3 regions of the Lysinibacillus sp. GJ-1 genome follow, and region 3 is predicted to be linked to each of the others. Evidence: riboswitches for the same ligand, from Rfam matches in the RefSeq annotation. Region 3 holds a riboswitch; each other region holds the start of a gene.
The links. A riboswitch is a leader RNA that binds a small molecule or an ion and turns the genes downstream of it on or off. The one in region 3 is predicted to bind cobalamin.
Positions count from the first base shown of each region.

Region 1 (6,202 bases), 2.0 Mb from region 3:
AGCCATTGCTTATGTTAATGAATTGCTAACACATACTACTAAAAAAGTTGTGCTATATAATAATCCTGCCCGAACTGGATTTAACCTAAGTGTTGAATCCCTGAATGAACTTGTTTCTCAACAACACCCGAACCTTATCGGCCTTAAAGAAGAGTACAATGTGAAGCGTCATAAAAATACACAGTTACCCGATGATTTCATTATGTTTGCTGGAGGAGATGTTGACCTCATAGAAAAAATACTCGGTGGCTGCAATGGACTTTCCAGTATGGTAGGCAATGTTTACCCTAAAGAAATCAAGCAAATTTTAAATGACCTACTAATGAAAAAACCAGTTGACGTTCATAAAATAAATCAACTAATTGACGAAGTGACACATTATCAAGCCATTATTAACATAAAAGAACATTACAATTCCCTTGGTATAAAAGTAGGTCCTTGTCGATCACCCATTAATTAGTAACTAATTTCCACCTACTATACACAGTTGACTCAAACAAACGACTTTTTTGAAATAGCCGCATTTTTCAACATGAGAATGCGGCTTCATGCTGTTCAAAACAGAAATGGACTGCGAATGCTTAGTAGTCAATGCACCCCCTGAAGCTGGTCAGGGGGTTTCAATACGAAAATCTAATTATGCCTCGCTCTGTACTCGTTTGTTTAACGTAAAAAAAGCAGTCGCAGCAACTAGGTGTTTCGCTTTGTAACTCCAGGAGCAATTCATATATTCCCTCGCTAGTATTATATTATGTAAACTAAAATGATTTGCCGAGAATGAGGATTTAAATTCGTGCACTAGCACATATAATGTTCTCTTTGCCCTTATAAACGGACGATAAATGGAAAAAGACTAGGGTCTACTGATGTAGAATCTAGTCTTTTTCACTTCAACTAATATTTCCATCAACTTACGCCCTCATTACTTAAAGAAAGAATTGTTAATACTCTTTAGGTTTTTTCCCAGTTGGGCTTATTTTTCTTTTATCATACGTATCATTATGCTTTCACTTTAGATTCAACGAACTGATTCAAAAATGACAGGATTTTTTGATAAACAGCAATTTCATTTTCTTTTTAGAAAAGCCATGTCCTTCGTCTTCAAGAAGCATATACTCGACCTCACGACCTTTATCTTTTAAAGCCTGCACGATTTGATCAGATTCCTCTTTTACAACACGCGGGTCATTGGCTCCTTGGATAACTAGCATTGGTTTCACCATGTTTTCTAAATAAGTAATTGGTGAGTATTCAATGAGTTTTTGCTTGTCTTTTTCCGGGTTTCCCACCCACTGATCCATAATGGGCTTCCAGTCTTCAGGAACTGAGTTGATAAATGAGAACAAATCAGATGACCCAAATATATCCACGACGGCTTTGAAATAATCAGCGTGTCTACCGTGGAGCAATAAGGCCATGTATCCTCCGTAACTTCCGCCCATCAATAAAATATTGCCTTTTTTCGCGTAATCATTTTCAATGAGCCAGTCGAGACCAGCTACATTATCAAGTCTTGGACCGTGTCCCCAATCTCCCTCTACCATTTTTGTGAAAGCTAATCCATAGCCTGTTGATCCACGGAAATTTGGCGCAAAAATGCTATACCCATTATTTAAAAAGAATTGGAAGGAAGCTCTAAAAAATTTTCGCTCTGCGGCTTGGGGACCACCATGCGGCCAAAAAATGATTTCACCATTATCATTTTCTTTGTTAGCTTTGAAAAATAAGGACTCTATTTCAAGTCCATCAAAGGAAGAATACGTAATCACATCTGGCTCCACTAATTCACTTTGATCTACGCCTGGAACTGTGTATTCCGTTAAAGATGTCCATCCATTTTCCTTAAAATAATAGATATTATGTGGCTTCGTCGCACTTCTTCCTAATAAATACAAATTACCGGATTTTGTGACGATAAGTTTTTCAATAATACTGCATGGTGAATCGAGTTCTTCCCAATTATTCAATAACAAATCATGCTTATACAAATGATCTTCTACACCTTTTTCACTGATGACATACAGACACTGCTTTTCTTTGTTATATTTCAACGTAGTAAAGCTTTCATTCTCTAAATCTTTCAATTTTACAAACTCATTTGTCTCTAAATTATAGGAAGCCAAATACGTAAAATCAGCATTGTAATTTGTTAATAAATAGATGAGGTTATCGGATACAAACACTGCGTCACCGACCGTATGTTGCTGATCTGTTGGCGGAGTCAGGAGAATATGCTCCTCTCCTCGTTTAGCGTATAGTAGTGTATTCGTATTAGCAAAATGTTTATAGTAGAGGGCTACCTCTTCATTCGGGCTAAAATCGAGTAAAAAAGTGGGCGCATCTTTTCCCACAAGAACTGTTTTTTCCTCACCTGTCACCAAGTCATAGACATATGCATTTAAATATGTTGGATTTTCTTTCGAAGATGTATAATAAAGCTTGTTCCCATTTTCAGATAAAATGGGCACAGAATTGCGAGTTCCTTCTTCATAAATAATTTTTTTCATTGTTCCACCTTGAAGTGGAATTCCATAAAATTGCGTATTTTCGTCCCCATTCCTGTCAAAACCAGCAATGATAAACCGTCCTTGTTTGTCATAGATAAGCCCTTGGCAGCTTTGGTCAATGAAAGTAAGCTGTGTCGGGAACGTATTTGGTAAATTCATCGCCCATAAATTATACTTGCCACTTAAATTTGTACTGAAAACTAGCTGTTTTTCATCTGGACTCACCGCAAAATCACCAATCGAAAATGTTCGTAAAAACTGTTCTACATCTGGTTTAGAAAAAGATATCAAATTCAACACTCCTTACTTATTTTAAATTGCGTGAAAAGTCTATCTATTTATAAAATATCATTATTACACTTCAATGTATAATAAATATGATAAGAAAATGTACTATATGCTATGATTTTACCTTCTGTTTATCATAAAAAAATAAAGAAACTTCCTGATTGATAAATTTCATAGGATTATCTTTAAAGATAACTGCTTCTCCTCAAAAAGCTTCATATTCCCTGAGTAGTAAAGCTTATCTCCCTTCTCTTCCCTACAATATTTTAGAAATCTGTCCCTAGTTTTACTCAATATTGCGATCTACTACATAACTTGTAATAGCTTTAACAATCGGAAGAGTGGGATATCTATCGGTTTCTTCTTGCGATTATAACTTATATACATAAACAAAAATAATGGAGGTAACTCCATTATTCGATAAGGAATATCTATCCTTTTTATTTAACTATTTGGAAAATGAGGAAAATATGTTAAAATAAACATCAAGTGAATAGCAATTGCAGAATAAAGGTGCTCTTTTAAGAGCTTAATAGGGAATTCGGTGCAAAGCCGAAGCTGTTTCCGCAACTGTAAGTGTAGATGACTACAGAAAATACCACTGTCAAACGGGGAAAAATGCCCCCAGTAGATGGGAAGGTTCTGAATAGGATACACGAGCCAGGAGACCTGCCTTTATTCCATCGTATTAACTCTCTTCGGAAGCTAGGAGAACTTACGGCAAATAGATGGACAGGCATATTATTTTATTATGCTCCTTTTCTGTTTACCTTGGATGCTTCCCTTTTTTAAGAGAAGCATCTTTTTTATTGGAGTTAATCGCAAAAACTTTCACTACAATAAAATTAGGAGGTTTTCAAAATGGTTACTTTTAAAAAATGGTGGCATATAGCGTTCGCTTTTCTTTTAGCTGTTTCGCTATTATCACCGACAGCAAGTGCAACAACAGTATTACAACCTACAAAACAAGAGGCACAAATTGCAACATTCGATGTCCAATTAGCTGTTGACGGTTTATATGGCTCCATCCTACCAGCAGCAACAGAGATTGTCTCAACTGGAACTACGGCATTATCACTAATGGAAAATACATTAACAGCAAACGGTATTCCATATATAGTTACTATTCATCCTATCTATGGTCCTTATCTTGAATCTGTTGATGGGCGAGCTAGTGGCAGCTTAAATGGTTGGGATGGTTGGGTATACACTGTAAATGGTATTAGCCCAACTGTTGGTTTAGATGCTTATAAATTAGAGCCTGATGATAAAGTTCATATTTATTATACGACATGGGCTAAGCTGGGCACTGCTAGCACAGTGGATGTAGGACAAATAAATCCAAAGGTTACTGTGGATTTAACGGGTGACCTATTTCTAACAAATGCCTCTAATATTGCTAATTGGACAATTAACACAGGTACTACAGCGTTAACAGCTCAATCAATTACTGTCAACACAGATCAACAAGCAGTTATCACATTTTCTGGTCAAGCTGCAGAAGGTGGTATCTCGATTACAGCCTCTGCAAATGCACTACTTGGTGGTTCAACAAGTGAACCATTAACTATTGACGTCACACCCAATAACTAAGTAATTAAGTACTGAAAAAGTGAATCCATTTTAAAGAAATGCACTTTTTCAGTACTATTGTTTTTTTAGATATAACTAGCAACATCTCTAAAGGAAGTGAGTTTTCAAATGGATATTTTTAAAAAGCAAATACATTTAGTCATTATCTTTATTTTAATATTTTCGCTATTATCCCCTGCTGCCACTGGCAAAGCACAGCAACTTGAAGGAGAAACGTACGAGCAAAACACTTCAGACATAAATAACACAGAATTAGACAATCCAAATGAACAATTAACTATTACGCCATTAATAGAGAATGCGCCGAATACAATTAGTGATATTCAATTAAATACCACAGGACCTTTATTTTTAACAATTGGAGAAACATCGCAACTTGCTGTAGCTAGCTCAACAACAGAAGATAGTACCCTAATTGAATGGTCATCGAGTGCTCCTACAATTACAACAGTTGACAATCAAGGATTAGTTACAGCGATTTCAATTGGGGATGCTCAGATTAACGCAAAAGTTGGTGAAGTATCTAAGGCAATTGATGTATATGTTATTACACCTGAAGAACAAAACTTTATAAATTTGGTAAATAGCCTTCCAGAAATTATAGTTACTGATGAGGTAACAGAACTACAATTAACAGCAGCTCGCAAAACATATAGTGCATTAACACTAGATCAAAAGAAAAAAGCATTAATAAGTAATTACAATAACAAACTTGGTGAAAAAGAAAGCCAACTGGTAGAAGCCTTCATTAATTCTATTCCTTCATTTGATACATTAGATGAAGCAATTGCTCAACAATTAATAAATGCTCGTACGAAATGGAACACTTTACTACTAAATGAAAAAAAGAAACTAGTGCAAATAGAGGCTATCTTAATAGAGAAGGAACTGAAATACGTCGGACTTTTAATTTCTACTATTTCGTCATTAGAAATAAGCAATGAAGAGTTAGGTTCACTATTCAATACTACTCGTAAAATATACAAAGGAATACCAGCACAGCAAAAAGTAAATGTAACAAATTACCAAAATCTTGTAGATAAAGAAATTGAATATGTTTTATATTTAATTGACTCTCTTCCTGAAACAATTCAGATTGCTGATGAGGCAACAAAAAAACAATTAGAAGAAGCTCGGACAACATACAATGCCTTAGATAAAAATCAAAAAACTAAAATAAATAATTATCAAGAGCTTGTAGATAAAGAAAACATTTTCACAACAGCCCCTCGGATTCAAGAAGTGATATTTAAAATTAACGTGCTCCCCCCTATAGATTCGATTACATGGGCGGATCATTTGAAAGTTAATGCAACACAACAAGCCTATGATAATTTGTCAGCTCAAGAAAAACAATCTGTATCAAATTATAATAAGCTAGAGGCTTTACAAAAGCGATTAGTAGAATTGAAGCCAACAACGATTAAAGCCTACAACTCTGTTGGTCAATATTTAGTATCAAGCTCACCGCAGCCTGTCTATCAATCAGAGTGGACTATTTTAACACTTGCACGTGGTGGGTATGTCAATTTATCAAATAGTTATTATAGTAAATATTATAAAAATATAGAGAATCATGTAAAATCAAACAGTGGCGTAATCGCCGCTCAAGCAACAGATTACTCTCGGGTAATAATAGCTCTTACAGCTATCGGGAAAGATCCTACAAATGTCGCAGGCTATAATTTAGTTGAAAAATTAACAGATTTTAATTTTGTAACACGTCAAGGCATCAACTCTGCCGTCTTCACTTTAATTGCACTCGATACATGGGACTTTGAATTACCTAAAACAGCTACAACAACACGTGAAAA
Region 1 covers NZ_CP088912.1:2,225,101-2,231,302, forward strand. Annotated here, with positions in the region: gene LO754_RS10590 (dihydrodipicolinate synthase family protein) at 1-460, shown strand, start outside; partial or broken gene LO754_RS10595 (S9 family peptidase) at 1,000-2,798, opposite strand; cobalamin riboswitch at 3,290-3,486, shown strand; gene LO754_RS10600 (DUF4430 domain-containing protein) at 3,657-4,388, shown strand; gene LO754_RS10605 (S-layer homology domain-containing protein) at 4,497-6,202, shown strand, end outside.
Region 1: it holds a riboswitch for cobalamin, as region 3 does, so the genes downstream of both, LO754_RS10600 (DUF4430 domain-containing protein) here and LO754_RS20945 (iron chelate uptake ABC transporter family permease subunit) in region 3, are expected to answer to the same signal.

Region 2 (6,202 bases), 2.0 Mb from region 3:
ATTAGCAAAGCCATGTGGATCTGTTGGTGGTCCGTTTGTACGCCAAAAATTAATATCCACCTGATTATCCATTAATTTTTGAAGGCCAACCATTACATCTGCACCTTCTAGATTCAACTGTACCCCTATTTTTGCTAGTTCCCCTTGCATCAACTCAGCCATTGGTTTTTGAATCGCATCTGTTGCGATATAGATTAAATCTAATGATAATGGTTGTCCGTTTTTTGAACGAATTTTATCGCCCTTTTGTAATGTCCACCCAGCTTCATCAAGTAGCTGTTGCGCTTTTTCTGGATTATACAAGATTGGTTCTAAATCAATATTGGCAAAAGGAATTGCATCCCAAAATAGTGTGTCGGCCACTTTTTCTGTACCATGTGTAATACTATCAACCATTTGCTCCTTATTGATAGCATATTGAATGGCTTGACGTACCTTTAATTCTGCTAACGGTCCTGACTGCGTATTGAATAATAACGCTTTTGTAGACAATGGTTCAGAGGTAGCCGTCTTATATTTGTCACTATCTTTTAAATACGAATAGTTATCTAAACTAATGATGCCACGACCATAAATTAAATCTAACTCTTCGTTTTCAAATGCCAACGAAATCGATTCAGAATCAGGGATGATTTTTACTTTAATTTGTTCTAAGAGAGGTTTTTCCCCCCAATAGTTTTCGTTGCGACTAAATAAAGCATATTCATCTTTTTTGTAATCTGTTAATACCCATGGACCTGTCCCAACTGGTGCTTTGATGGAATCTTGCGTCGCATCTCCTTCAGGGAATCCGTTATCCCCTAAAAAACGGAATGGACGTACAAAGGCCAGTTCGTTTAATACTGGATAATAAGGTTCATCTAATTGCAAACGAATTGTATAATCATCTTCTTTTACAACCTCAACAATATGGTTGACCATGCCCATCCAAAAATGTATTTCCCGATTTGCTAATATGGCATCGAAGTTACGAATGACATTATCCGCATTAAAAGCAGTTCCGTCTGAATACTTAACGTCTTTTCTTAAATGGAAAATGTAAGAAGTCTTATCCTTTGAAATGTCCCAACTTTCTGCTAGCTTAGGCGTAATAGTCCCATCATCGTTATACTCAACCAAAGATTCGTAGACCATTGCTTGTGCAGTCATTTGATTAGGTAAATATGTATGAGGGTTTAATGGACCGACATCTAAATGCCATCCAATCGTTATCATTTTTTCGTCATTTGTTTGTGTTGTTGTTTTTCCCTTTTCTGTATCAGTGTTTGTACAACCTGCAAGAACACTGAAAGTCAAAAAAGTACAAAAGGAAGTAAATACTTTGTCAATCTCATTTTCTGTCTCCTATCTCCTATCTTGGTTCAAAAGCATCTACTATTAGATAAAAGAAAGCATAAAAAAACCTTATTCAAAAAGAATAAGGATAGATAAGCCTACAAAAAGTAAGTCTCCATCCATCTCCCTATCTTTCGTAGATCATCAATGAATCTTCTTACAAGCAGGCATTCTGGCTCATGAATCATTATTTTGTTTCACCTTCACGAGTAATAACTCTGTGTCAATGGAAACAAAACTCCTCATTTACAGTTGCGGGACAGCATGGGATTTACACCCATTTTCCTTTTAATTGAATGAAAATTCATTTCACTCAAACTTGTAATAATTGCTATGAAATTAGTATTAAACATAACATGCACGAAAGTTTACGTCAATTTTATTTTCAGAATATAATAAAATAAGAAAAATCTTCATTATTTTATAAACTTGCTGAGTGTATTCATTTAACTAAAAAAGACCATTGTTCCAAAAGAGAATAAGGCTGACGTTTTATTAAATATCTACTCCAAATATAAAATTTTAAAAATCTTAGCGTAGCCTTCCAGTCTCATTTGATAAACCTCTCTTTAAATACTATCTTCCCCAGGATTTTACAATACAGAAAATTGATTTATAAAACTGATTGTATTAATAAATTTTTTGCACTTTTAACTAGATAATCAACATAGTAATTAACACTATCAAGCATACGATTACAAGCATATCTCATACGAATGATACATATAGTGATGTTAGTATTTCATTCAAACAGAATTCTATAATTAGACTGAGATGGATTTATAAGATATGCGAATATTATCGATAAAGATAGGATGATGACCATTATTGAAAAATCGGTTCTAGCTATGGTTATTTTACGTGTATTGTCTGGGAGTATTGAAGTAAGTGCTGGTTTGTTGATGCTAAAGTTGAACAATTTAGAAAAAGCATTCTATATTAATACAATGCTTGCATTGGTTGGTCCAACAGTTTTAATCGTAACAACAGCAATTGCATTATTTGGACTAGCTGATAAAATTCCTGTGGCGAGAATTATTTGCTTATTTACTGGAATTACACTTATCATTGTTAGCTCACATATAAAGTAATAGGGACATTTTGTTCTAAATCCTTGTTATGTATTAGCCATCCTGAACAATATCTTTACTGTTCAAAATAATTTGCTGTAGCGTGTGACGACGCTACTTTTTTTATGTAAAAGTCACCTCTACCTAATAAATTGAGATTGTGTGTATCGCACGCAATTATTCGTTTGTGGCGTTGGTGCTTAAAATCGTCCACACACTGTTGTAAAAAAGAACACTAACTAAACACCTCCGCGTTAATTGATATATACAATACTCGTTAGTCAACGCGAAAGGTGTTTTATTTGTTAGGTCAGTTTTAGTTCTACAAAAGTTTGTTTAAGAAATATATTCTGCTGCAGTCTTAAGTTAACATGTGGCCGCCTTCTACATGAAGAACCGTTCCAGTCACGAAACTATTTTGTAGCAAATATAGTACGCTTTGTGCAACATCATCAGCTTGCCCTATTCGTTTCACAGGGAGTTTATTTTCAACTGTATTATAGAAGTGATTACGTGCTTCTTCTGGCATTTTGCTACGGGAAGGTGTATCAATTATACCTGGTGAAACGATGTTTACTCGGATAGGAGCAAGTTCTAATGCCAAAGTCTGACCTAAATTGGAAATAGCCGCATTAACGGCACCTAGTATTGCTGAGCCCACCATAGCCTTGTAGGCTACAACGCCAGAAAATAAAATAATTGATCCGTTTGGTGAAATGTTAGAAGCACCGTATTTGGCTGCATAATATTGTCCCCAAAATTTGTTTTCAAACAGTTTTCGTGCTTGTGCTGTATCCGTTTGGAGGAATGCCCCGCTGGATGTTTCTGCCGCGCTTATCACCAGATGATCGACATGACCAATCTTTTCAAAGAAAGATTGTACTTGCTGTTCTTGTGTTGTATCTAGAATATAAGTTGTTGCCCTAACTCCTAATTGCTCTTTTGCCTTCTGCAATTTCTCTTCGGAGCGACTGGCAATGATTACTTCTGCCCCTTGCGCTACTAGCTGTTTAGCTGATGCCAAACCAATCCCAGAGCTTCCACCGATAATTACAACTTTTTTATCTTTTAACATATTTCTCTCCCCTTATTCGTTTACATAAGTTTAAAAATTCAATATCTCTTGCAGGTGTAAATCAAGTTCGGATACAAACTTTTCAATCTTTGGATTTTTGACTACGTCATAACAAGAGAAACTCTTTAATGGTTTCATTCCGAGAAATTTCTGTATAAGATGTAAATGCATTATTGCATCTTCTAGGGTATTCCCTTCAAAAAATTCACTTGGATTGTTAAATGCTTTTTCAGGGGCATTCCAGGTAAGCGAAAACATATATTTCTTTTCAGTCAACAATCCACCTTTCCCATACTCATCAGCACCCCTAAAAAATAAACCATAGGCATATACCTCATCCATATACGTCTTCAATAAGCCGGGGACACTGAACCAATAAATAGGTGTTTGATAAATGACAATATCAGCCCATATAAATTTTTGTTGTTCTTCTTCGATTTTATATCCGTTTTGAATAATTGTTGTTTTTACATTGTTCTTTTTTTCTAAAAAACTAACCATTTTGTTCATCAATGTTTGGTTCAAATTCCCCTCAGCTGAACTGTATTTCTGATGACCGTTAATAATAAGTATATTTTTCATCTTTTTCTGGCTCCTTCAATTCTGTTATCTCTTAAAACAAACCTAGTGTCTTGCCAATGTTCTACTAACCGTTTGCTACAGCGGGAAAATTCCCTTAGTGTTGTACAAATAGTAATAGCAACGGTAGCTTATTTCATTGATTTCTGACAATAATTTTGAGCACCTCCTCAATTAAGGATGAAATTAACAAATACAATGATATTATAAATATAGTAACTTCCTTTAGGGAAGTAGTGATATTTAATTCATTAAGTTTCTGAAAGTATACTATTGTGCTATGATGAGGTAAATTGCTCAAAAATTTTGAGGGAGGATGTTTCAAATGAGTGTGATTGAGCCAGTAGTGTTGACCAAAGGAGTACCTGGTGAGGCTTGCCCCATTGCGAAAACACTCGATGTAATTGGAACTAAATGGACATTTTTAATAATTCGCGATTTACTTATAGAAGGAACAATGCGGTTCAGTGACCTATTAAAATCTATGGATGGAATTAGTCCGAAAACACTTTCCCTCCGTCTTAAAACACTAGAAGATCATGGGATTTTGATTAAAAAGGTTTTCCCAGAAGTTCCCCCTCGTGTGGAATATACGTTAACAGACAAAGGAAAACAGTTGGAAGGTGTTTTCATTGAATTAAAGCGATTTGGATTAAATTTATAAATAGTTTAAACAAGTCATGCTTTACATTTTGGTCTGTTAATATATTGTAAAAAAAGTCGAACATACAAATTTGTATGTTCGACTTTTTAATGCACTATATGATGCTCCACACCCATTTCCATACTTTCGATAACTAGAAAGTTGTGACAAAAGTAATTATATTAGGGTAGGGTAGATTACTACACATTGCTTTTACGGATTTTCCCATAAAAATTACACTGTAAAACATATCGAGATTCAACCACACATACAGTTGCCCATCTCGATAGCTCTCACAGCGCACAAGCATCGTTTATGTAAAATTCAGCAAGGATGCTTGTAATGGTCGTTCCGTTATTTGCAAAGCTCCATTTGTGATAGCCAATGTGCTATTACTTTTACGGCTCAAATCCTGCTTGACTTAGATAAACATCACTTTCTGGAAAGATTTTAATCAATCGATTATAGAAATTATTTATTACATGTGGTCCGTACCAATCTTCTAAACCAAGTTGGGCATATTTCTCCTCCATGCCAAGTTTTCTTGTGCGATTTCCTCCACTGCCATCTCCTAAAAAGTAGTCATCCAAACATATTCGATCGACGAATGGTTTCAATTTCTCAGGAAAATATTCCCCACTTGGTAAAATGGGGGCTATAGCTACTTGGGTCGGGATTCCGTTGGCTGCTAATGTTTCTAATGTCTTAAAACGCGCCTGAATTGTTGGTGCATCTGGGGTAAAATGTTTACGTATTGTTTCGGAATCTGTCTCAATCGTTACACTTACTCGAACTTTCTCTTTAAATTGCTGTAGCAAATCAATATCACGGCTTACAAGAGGGCTTCTAGTTTGCACTAAAAGGAAGTCTGGGGGATCTGCGACCATCACTTCTAGTAAGGACCTTGTCACTTTTTCCTTATACTCGATTGGCTGATAAGGATCTGTACTTGATGACATAAAAATGGTCACATTTCCTTTAGCTTTGGCGCGCTGAAGCTCCTTTTTTAATAAATTTGCAGCTCCGTTTTTTATATCGACCCAATTGCCCCATTCACCATCTCGAAAAAGTGCCACAGGCATTGCTCGTACATAACAATAGGAGCACCCAAATGAACAGCCTGTATAAGGATTTAGTGAATGCGTATAGCCAGCAAGAAAACCAGTTCCTTTATTCAGAATCGTTTTTGGATTTTTATAGAATAATTCACTTTTCATCACCGTCCCCCTCCATTCATAATTACTCGTAGCTAGTTGAAGTTCCCTTTTCTAACTCTAGGAGCTGTGTTTTCATTTCTAATCCTCCTCGATAGCCTGTTAATGAGCCATTCTTGCCAATTACCCGATGGCACGGTACAGTAATTAATACTGGATTGGCTCCAATCGCTGTGCCAACTGCGCGCACAGCTGCTGGTTTATTAATAGCATTGGCAATTTCTGAATAGGATTTCGTCTGTCCATAAGGAATGTCACAAAGTGCATTCCACACTGCTATCTGAAA
Region 2 covers NZ_CP088912.1:2,242,911-2,249,112, forward strand. Annotated here, with positions in the region: gene nikA (nickel ABC transporter substrate-binding protein) at 1-1,215, opposite strand, end outside; cobalamin riboswitch at 1,481-1,673, opposite strand; gene LO754_RS10665 (YqhV family protein) at 2,151-2,426, shown strand; gene LO754_RS10670 (SDR family oxidoreductase) at 2,767-3,480, opposite strand; gene LO754_RS10675 (NAD(P)H-dependent oxidoreductase) at 3,511-4,062, opposite strand; gene LO754_RS10680 (winged helix-turn-helix transcriptional regulator) at 4,385-4,723, shown strand; gene LO754_RS10685 (radical SAM protein) at 5,101-5,919, opposite strand; gene LO754_RS10690 (methylated-DNA--[protein]-cysteine S-methyltransferase) at 5,942-6,202, opposite strand, start outside.
Region 2: it holds a riboswitch for cobalamin, as region 3 does, so the genes downstream of both, nikA (nickel ABC transporter substrate-binding protein) here and LO754_RS20945 (iron chelate uptake ABC transporter family permease subunit) in region 3, are expected to answer to the same signal.

Region 3 (6,202 bases):
CGCCCATCCTGTTCATGAAGCGCCATCTTTAATTCGCTAAAATTAGCCGCCATTAATTTTAGTTTTTGATATTCACGAGCCATTTTCCCAAGCGAATGTGCATCAGAGTTTGTAACAAATGTATAGGCTTGAAGTTCTTTTATGTTTTTGACCATATTGGAATCAGAACTTAAACCAAGCTCTATAGCATCTATAAGCTGTGGATTGAATACTTCTGTTAAGCTTATATGAACACCTTTTCCAAATAAACTTTTAAATGGCGTAAAAACATGTGCTGGAATAAAAAGCCCCCCTAATTCCCGCACTTTTTGTTGTACAGTTTGGCCTTCACAATAAATACGCTGTGAACTTAAATGGATGTTTTTCATATACTGGCTCATCCAATTCGAAAAATTCTCCATCACTTGAATAGTAGGGAAATAAGCTAGCACATGAATTGGTCCATGGCAGGAGCTATCATATATTTCGATTTCAGAACCTGGAATAAGCGTTGTTTCTTGAAATCGGAGTCCACCTTGCGATAACTCCTTTAGTTTGCCTTGTTGTATCATTATATTCATTTCAGCAATGACTTCTGGTGAATGACAATCAATAATGCCGATAATATCAAGCCCTTTTTTGGCACTAGCCATCTCTAAAATCCGTGCTAATGTTAACGTTTTACTCCCAGTAATTTTCACTGCGCGCCCACTCATTGTTCGTCCAATATGAATATGTAAATCTGCATAATAGTCATGAAACAATGTACACATCTCCTTTTGTTTTATTATAAAATGAAAAAACCTTACATTGCTGCAAGGTATTTTCAAGCATTAGGATGGATGGTTTTGATGAGCGCCTTTATCAGTCTCGTACGAACCTGAACCTTGGTTTGGCATTGCTGCTGAATCATATGCAACCAATGTAACGCCAATTTTCTTTTCGAGTTCATTAATTTTTTCAAGCTGTGTGTGATCTAATTGTGCAAATTTTACTTCTTCCATATTCATCACGCATCCTTTCAAAAATAACGTTCCCCGAATATCTCACAACTATACAAAGGGCAATTGGATAATTTCTTTAAGCAGTGTTATGTGGAAATTGTTCGAAAATTGTTTGAGTGACTGGCACTTAAATAGGTTAAATATGGTTTGCCTGTTAGTGGATGTGTTTGAATGTCGGCGCATACTCCAAAAACATCATCCAGCAGCTTAGGTGTTAACACTTCTTCTGGCGTACCATATTGAACGATACGACCTTGTTGTAAAACATAAATGTAGTCGCAGTACATCGCGGCCATATTTAAATCATGTAAGGCGGCGACAACCGTCAAATGCAGTGTTTGAATTAAATCCATTAGTTGTAATTGATGGTGGATATCTAAATGATTTGTCGGCTCATCTAAAATAAGTATCTGTGCTTGCTGTGCAAGTGCACGCGCAACCATCACTCTCTTTTTTTCCCCTCCAGAAAGGGAACTAAAACTACGTGTTTCTAAATGGGCAATACCTGTTTGAGACAAGGCTTCTTTTACAATATTAAAGTCTTCCTTATTGTCCATCTCAAAAAGTTTTTTATGTGGTGTTCTTCCCATACTCACTAAATCTTTTACTTGAAAGTCGAACAACACAGGCGTTTCTTGACTGACAACTGCTAATTTCTTTGCGATGATTTTACTTGATTGCTTAAATATATCTTGCTCATTTAATAACACTGTACCGCTTTCTGGCTTTAATAAACGATACATATTTTTTAATAGTGTAGACTTTCCGCTACCATTAGAGCCAATCAACCCAACAAACTGCTTTGCTTTTATTTGAATGCTTACTTTCTCTAATATGCACTGATCATGAATGGAGAATGATACTTCCTTTGCTTCTAATGTCATCACCTTTAATCCCCTTCACCAAATGAATAATTGTTTCGACGTAGTAGCCAAATGAAAAATGGTCCCCCACAAAAAGCAGTAATAATACCAATCGGCATTTCTTCTGGGGCTATTAATACACGCGCTAACGCATCAGCCCAAACTAGAAAAATTCCCCCTAACAATGCACTTATGGGGATAACATGTTTATAATTAGAGCCAACTAACAAGCGTACGATATGCGGAATAATTAAACCAACAAACCCGATGGACCCACTTACTGCAACGAGCACACCTGTCAGTAAAGATACGAGTACTATTAGCTGTATGCGAAACTGTTGAAGATTTACCCCTAACGTGACGGCTGCTTCTTCCCCAAGTAGTAATAAATTCAGATTTCGATAGTATAGCCACAACAACCCAAATACGATAAAAAAGACAATGACTGGAATAAATAAATTACTCCATTTTGCTCCTGCGAGACTGCCTAACATCCAATACATAACGGCTTTAATCCCGCCCTCTTCCTTAGACATCATTAACATAAAATTCGAAGTGGCAGATAAGATAAAGGACACCGCCATCCCCGCTAGTAAAAGGCGAAAAATCGAAATACGTCCTCCTACACGCGACAACAAAAATACTAAGACAATTGCCATAAAAGAGCCTAAAAAAGCAGAGACTGAAAGGGCGTAGATACCTAAAAATGAAAACGCCCCTAAAATAATGACAGCCGTTGCGCCCACTGTTGCTCCCGAAGAAATACCTAAAATATACGGATCGGCTATCGAATTACGGACTAGTGCTTGAACAGCAGCACCAGCAACCGCTAAGCCTGCACCAACAACAGCCGCCAGGATCACACGAGGAACACGGATTTGCCATATAATAATCTCTTGCGAACGACTCCAATCCGCCTCTATAACATGAGGGAATAATGGCACTTTCGAAAGAATTACCTTCCATACATGTAACGGCGTAACTGACACAGACCCAATCATAATGGCCACTGTCATAGACGTAATGAGCACTAGAAAAAGGGTCAAAGAAAATAACATAAATTTTTTATTCATTTGGTTATGAACTCCTTATCAATCATGATAAAGACGAAGCAATAAAAAAGGGCATTCTACGCATACATGCATAGAAATACCCTTAGCTAAACAAATTAGGAGAAATATCCATCAATTGTCCGTAATTGCTTGCATCCTCGTGGGCATTACAGGTATGAACTAACTGGCAGGTCTCCTGGCTTCGATTCATCGTATCTACGATTGCCTTCCCATTTAAAAACAGTGGCTACACTATCATAGAACTCCTCGTTACAGTTGCGGGACAGCGTCGGATTTACACCGACTTCCCTTTTAAGTGATGCTCGTGTTTACAAGCGTCACACCATTAGTATCTGAAATTTTAAAATTATGACGATTCTATCATACATCATTATCGTAGTCTATTATTTCCTTCATTTAGGAATCTATCTTTCCTCATTTCAAACTAAATCCATCATTTCTGCACATTTACTTGCTACATTAAAGACACATCCAAATCGAAGGAGGAAATTCATATGGTATTAAATAAAAATCGGCTCCTAATGTTAGTAGCAGCAATTGCTTTACTAATACTTTCAGCTTGTGCTGATAATACAGCGAAGTCAGAATCTGCTCAAAGCGACAAAACAGAGCACGGCGAAGAGATGGATCATGGGGATGAAATGGATCATTCCATGATGAATCATTCAAGCTCTGGTGAAGTTCCAGCCACTTTAAAAACAGCCGAAAATCCAAAGTTCCCTGTCGGCAGTAAGGCTATTCTTACAGATTGCCATATGTCAGGAATGACAGGAGCCGAAGCGACAATTGTCGGCGCTTACGATACGACAGCATACATTATTTCATTTGAGCCTACTACTGGTGGTAAGACAATTGAAAATCATAAATGGGTGATTCATGAGGAATTAATCGACCCAGGTGAAGCACCTTTATCACCAGGATCAGAAGTAAAAACTGATGCTACCCATATGACAGGCATGGAAAATGCGACTGTACGCATTGATGATGCCGTACAAACGACTGTCTATATGGTCGATTTTGCTTTAACAACTACTGGTGAAGAAATGAAAAATCATAAATGGGTGACTGATAGCGAGCTAGCGACAAAATAATGAGGTTGGGACAAAAGAGAAAAGGTGTTAGATTGATGGCAGTCAATCTAACACCTTTTCTCTGTTCCTTAAATTTTTTTAGTTATGTCCCAGCCTCATTCTAAAACCTTTTTGTCACCGCTTTTATGCCATTTATAGCCGATTCCCCACACTGTCTGTAAATAATCATCCACTGGAAAGCCACTTTTTCGAAGCTTATCCCGTAAATTGCGGACATGTGAATCAATCGTTCGGTCTTCAATTGCTACATTATATCCCCATACAGTGTTGATTAAATGCTCTCTAGAGAAAACTTTATTTTGATAATCAAGAAATAACGCTAACATCAAAAATTCTTTTGGCGTTAAAGAAATCATCTCTTGGTGAAAAGATAACTCAAAAGATTCTTTATTTAAGCGTAGCCCTTCGAAATTAATAACGATTTCTTCAGCCTTTGTTCTTCTTAAAACAGCCTGTATACGCGCTAACAATTCTTCCTCATCGAAAGGCTTTAAAATATAGTCGTCAGCTCCAAGATTTAGCCCTTTTATAATATCAGCCTGTTCCCCTTTTGCCGTAAGCATAATAACTGGTACGTCCCAAAACTTCCTTATTTCCTGACATACTTGCCAGCCATCCATATCAGGCATCATAATATCTAACAGCACTAAATCTATATGATGTTCTTCTAAATATTCTAAAGCATCTCTTACAGACGACCTAGCAATACAATGAAAAGAAGGTTCAAGATAAAGGGTAAGTAACTCTAACATCCTTGGTTCATCGTCAATTAATAATAATGTTTTCATTTGTTCCTACTCCTTAAACAATAATTTAAAAGTAGTCCCTTTGTTTTCCTCACTAACAACGGTAATTTCCCCTCCATGTGCATGAACGAGCTCCTTTACAATGGCAAGTCCTAATCCTAAACCGCCATTGGCACGCGTACGAGATTTATCAACCCTATAAAAACGTTCAAAAATATAAGGTAAATCCTTCTGCGGAATTCCTTTTCCGGTATCTTTTATAATAATTGATACGAAATGATTGTTTCTTTCCACTTGTAAGAAAGTCGAATCTCCTGAGGAACAATAAGTCAGCGCATTATTTAACAAATTCAAAAAAATTTGCTCCAACCTTATTGTATCAGCCAATAAAGTTAGTCCCGCTTCACATTGCACAAAAAGGTCAATTTGTTTTTCATGGAAAGCAGGTCTTAACTTTGCCTCAATACTTGCCACAAAGTCATCCATATGAAGACATTCTTTGTTTATAACAAATGCATTTTCATCCATTTTTGCTAAATCAAATAAGTCTTTTATTAACCTTGATAATCGATTCGTTTCCTCAATAATAATACGTAAATACTTTTGACGATCTCGTTCCGATAAATCTCGTTTATAAAGAATATCTGTATAACCTTTTATAAATGTAATCGGTGTTCGCAGCTCATGAGCAATACTCGATAAAAATTCCTTTCTTTCCTCTCGTAAATGATTTAAGTCATTAGATAATAGTTGAATAGCATTCGCAAGATCACTTAATTCATCTTGACCATTCGTTGAAAGGGCTACTGTAAAGTCCCCTTTACTCATTTTTAATGTTGCTTCTTTCATTTCAATTAATGGACGAGCAAGCTTTCTAGATAACACAATAATCACTACAATGGTCACCAATCCCGACACAAGCCCAACAATTAGGAAGTGTTTATTTAATCGCTCCATTAAGGCATGGATAGAATCTGTATTTTGGAACATAAAAACATAGCCAATGGTCTTTTGCTGTTTTTGAATTGGACTAACGGTCGCTATATACTTTTCATCTTGCCAATTGTTCTCTAGCACCTGACCATCATAAGGTACACTTGCTCCAAGCCTCTGTAAATATGCTTTTATATCAAGGTGCGGCGAAGAAGTAGCTAAAATTTTGCCAGCACGATCTGCAATCACAACGTCCGTATTATCTCGGGATTCCATTAATACTATATGTGATAACGTTTCCTTTTCGAAATTTTGCTCCAATATCTTTCGATGCGAATTACCCGTTGTCTGCAAGTTTGTTAGTTCTTCATCAACTCTCGAATTCGTCAAAGAAAGATGCAAAAATAACATCATAAATGTTTCGATGCAAAACAATGTGATAAAAAAGATAATGCCAAGCTTTAGTGAAAGTTTTTTCATCCTGTAACCACCTATATTTCAAAATGATAACGT
Region 3 covers NZ_CP088912.1:4,209,205-4,215,406, forward strand. Annotated here, with positions in the region: gene LO754_RS20930 (endonuclease Q family protein) at 1-695, opposite strand, end outside; gene LO754_RS20935 (hypothetical protein) at 813-983, opposite strand; gene LO754_RS20940 (ABC transporter ATP-binding protein) at 1,070-1,867, opposite strand; gene LO754_RS20945 (iron chelate uptake ABC transporter family permease subunit) at 1,873-2,919, opposite strand; cobalamin riboswitch at 3,068-3,261, opposite strand; gene LO754_RS20950 (YdhK family protein) at 3,414-4,010, shown strand; gene LO754_RS20955 (response regulator transcription factor) at 4,106-4,798, opposite strand; gene LO754_RS20960 (sensor histidine kinase) at 4,805-6,169, opposite strand.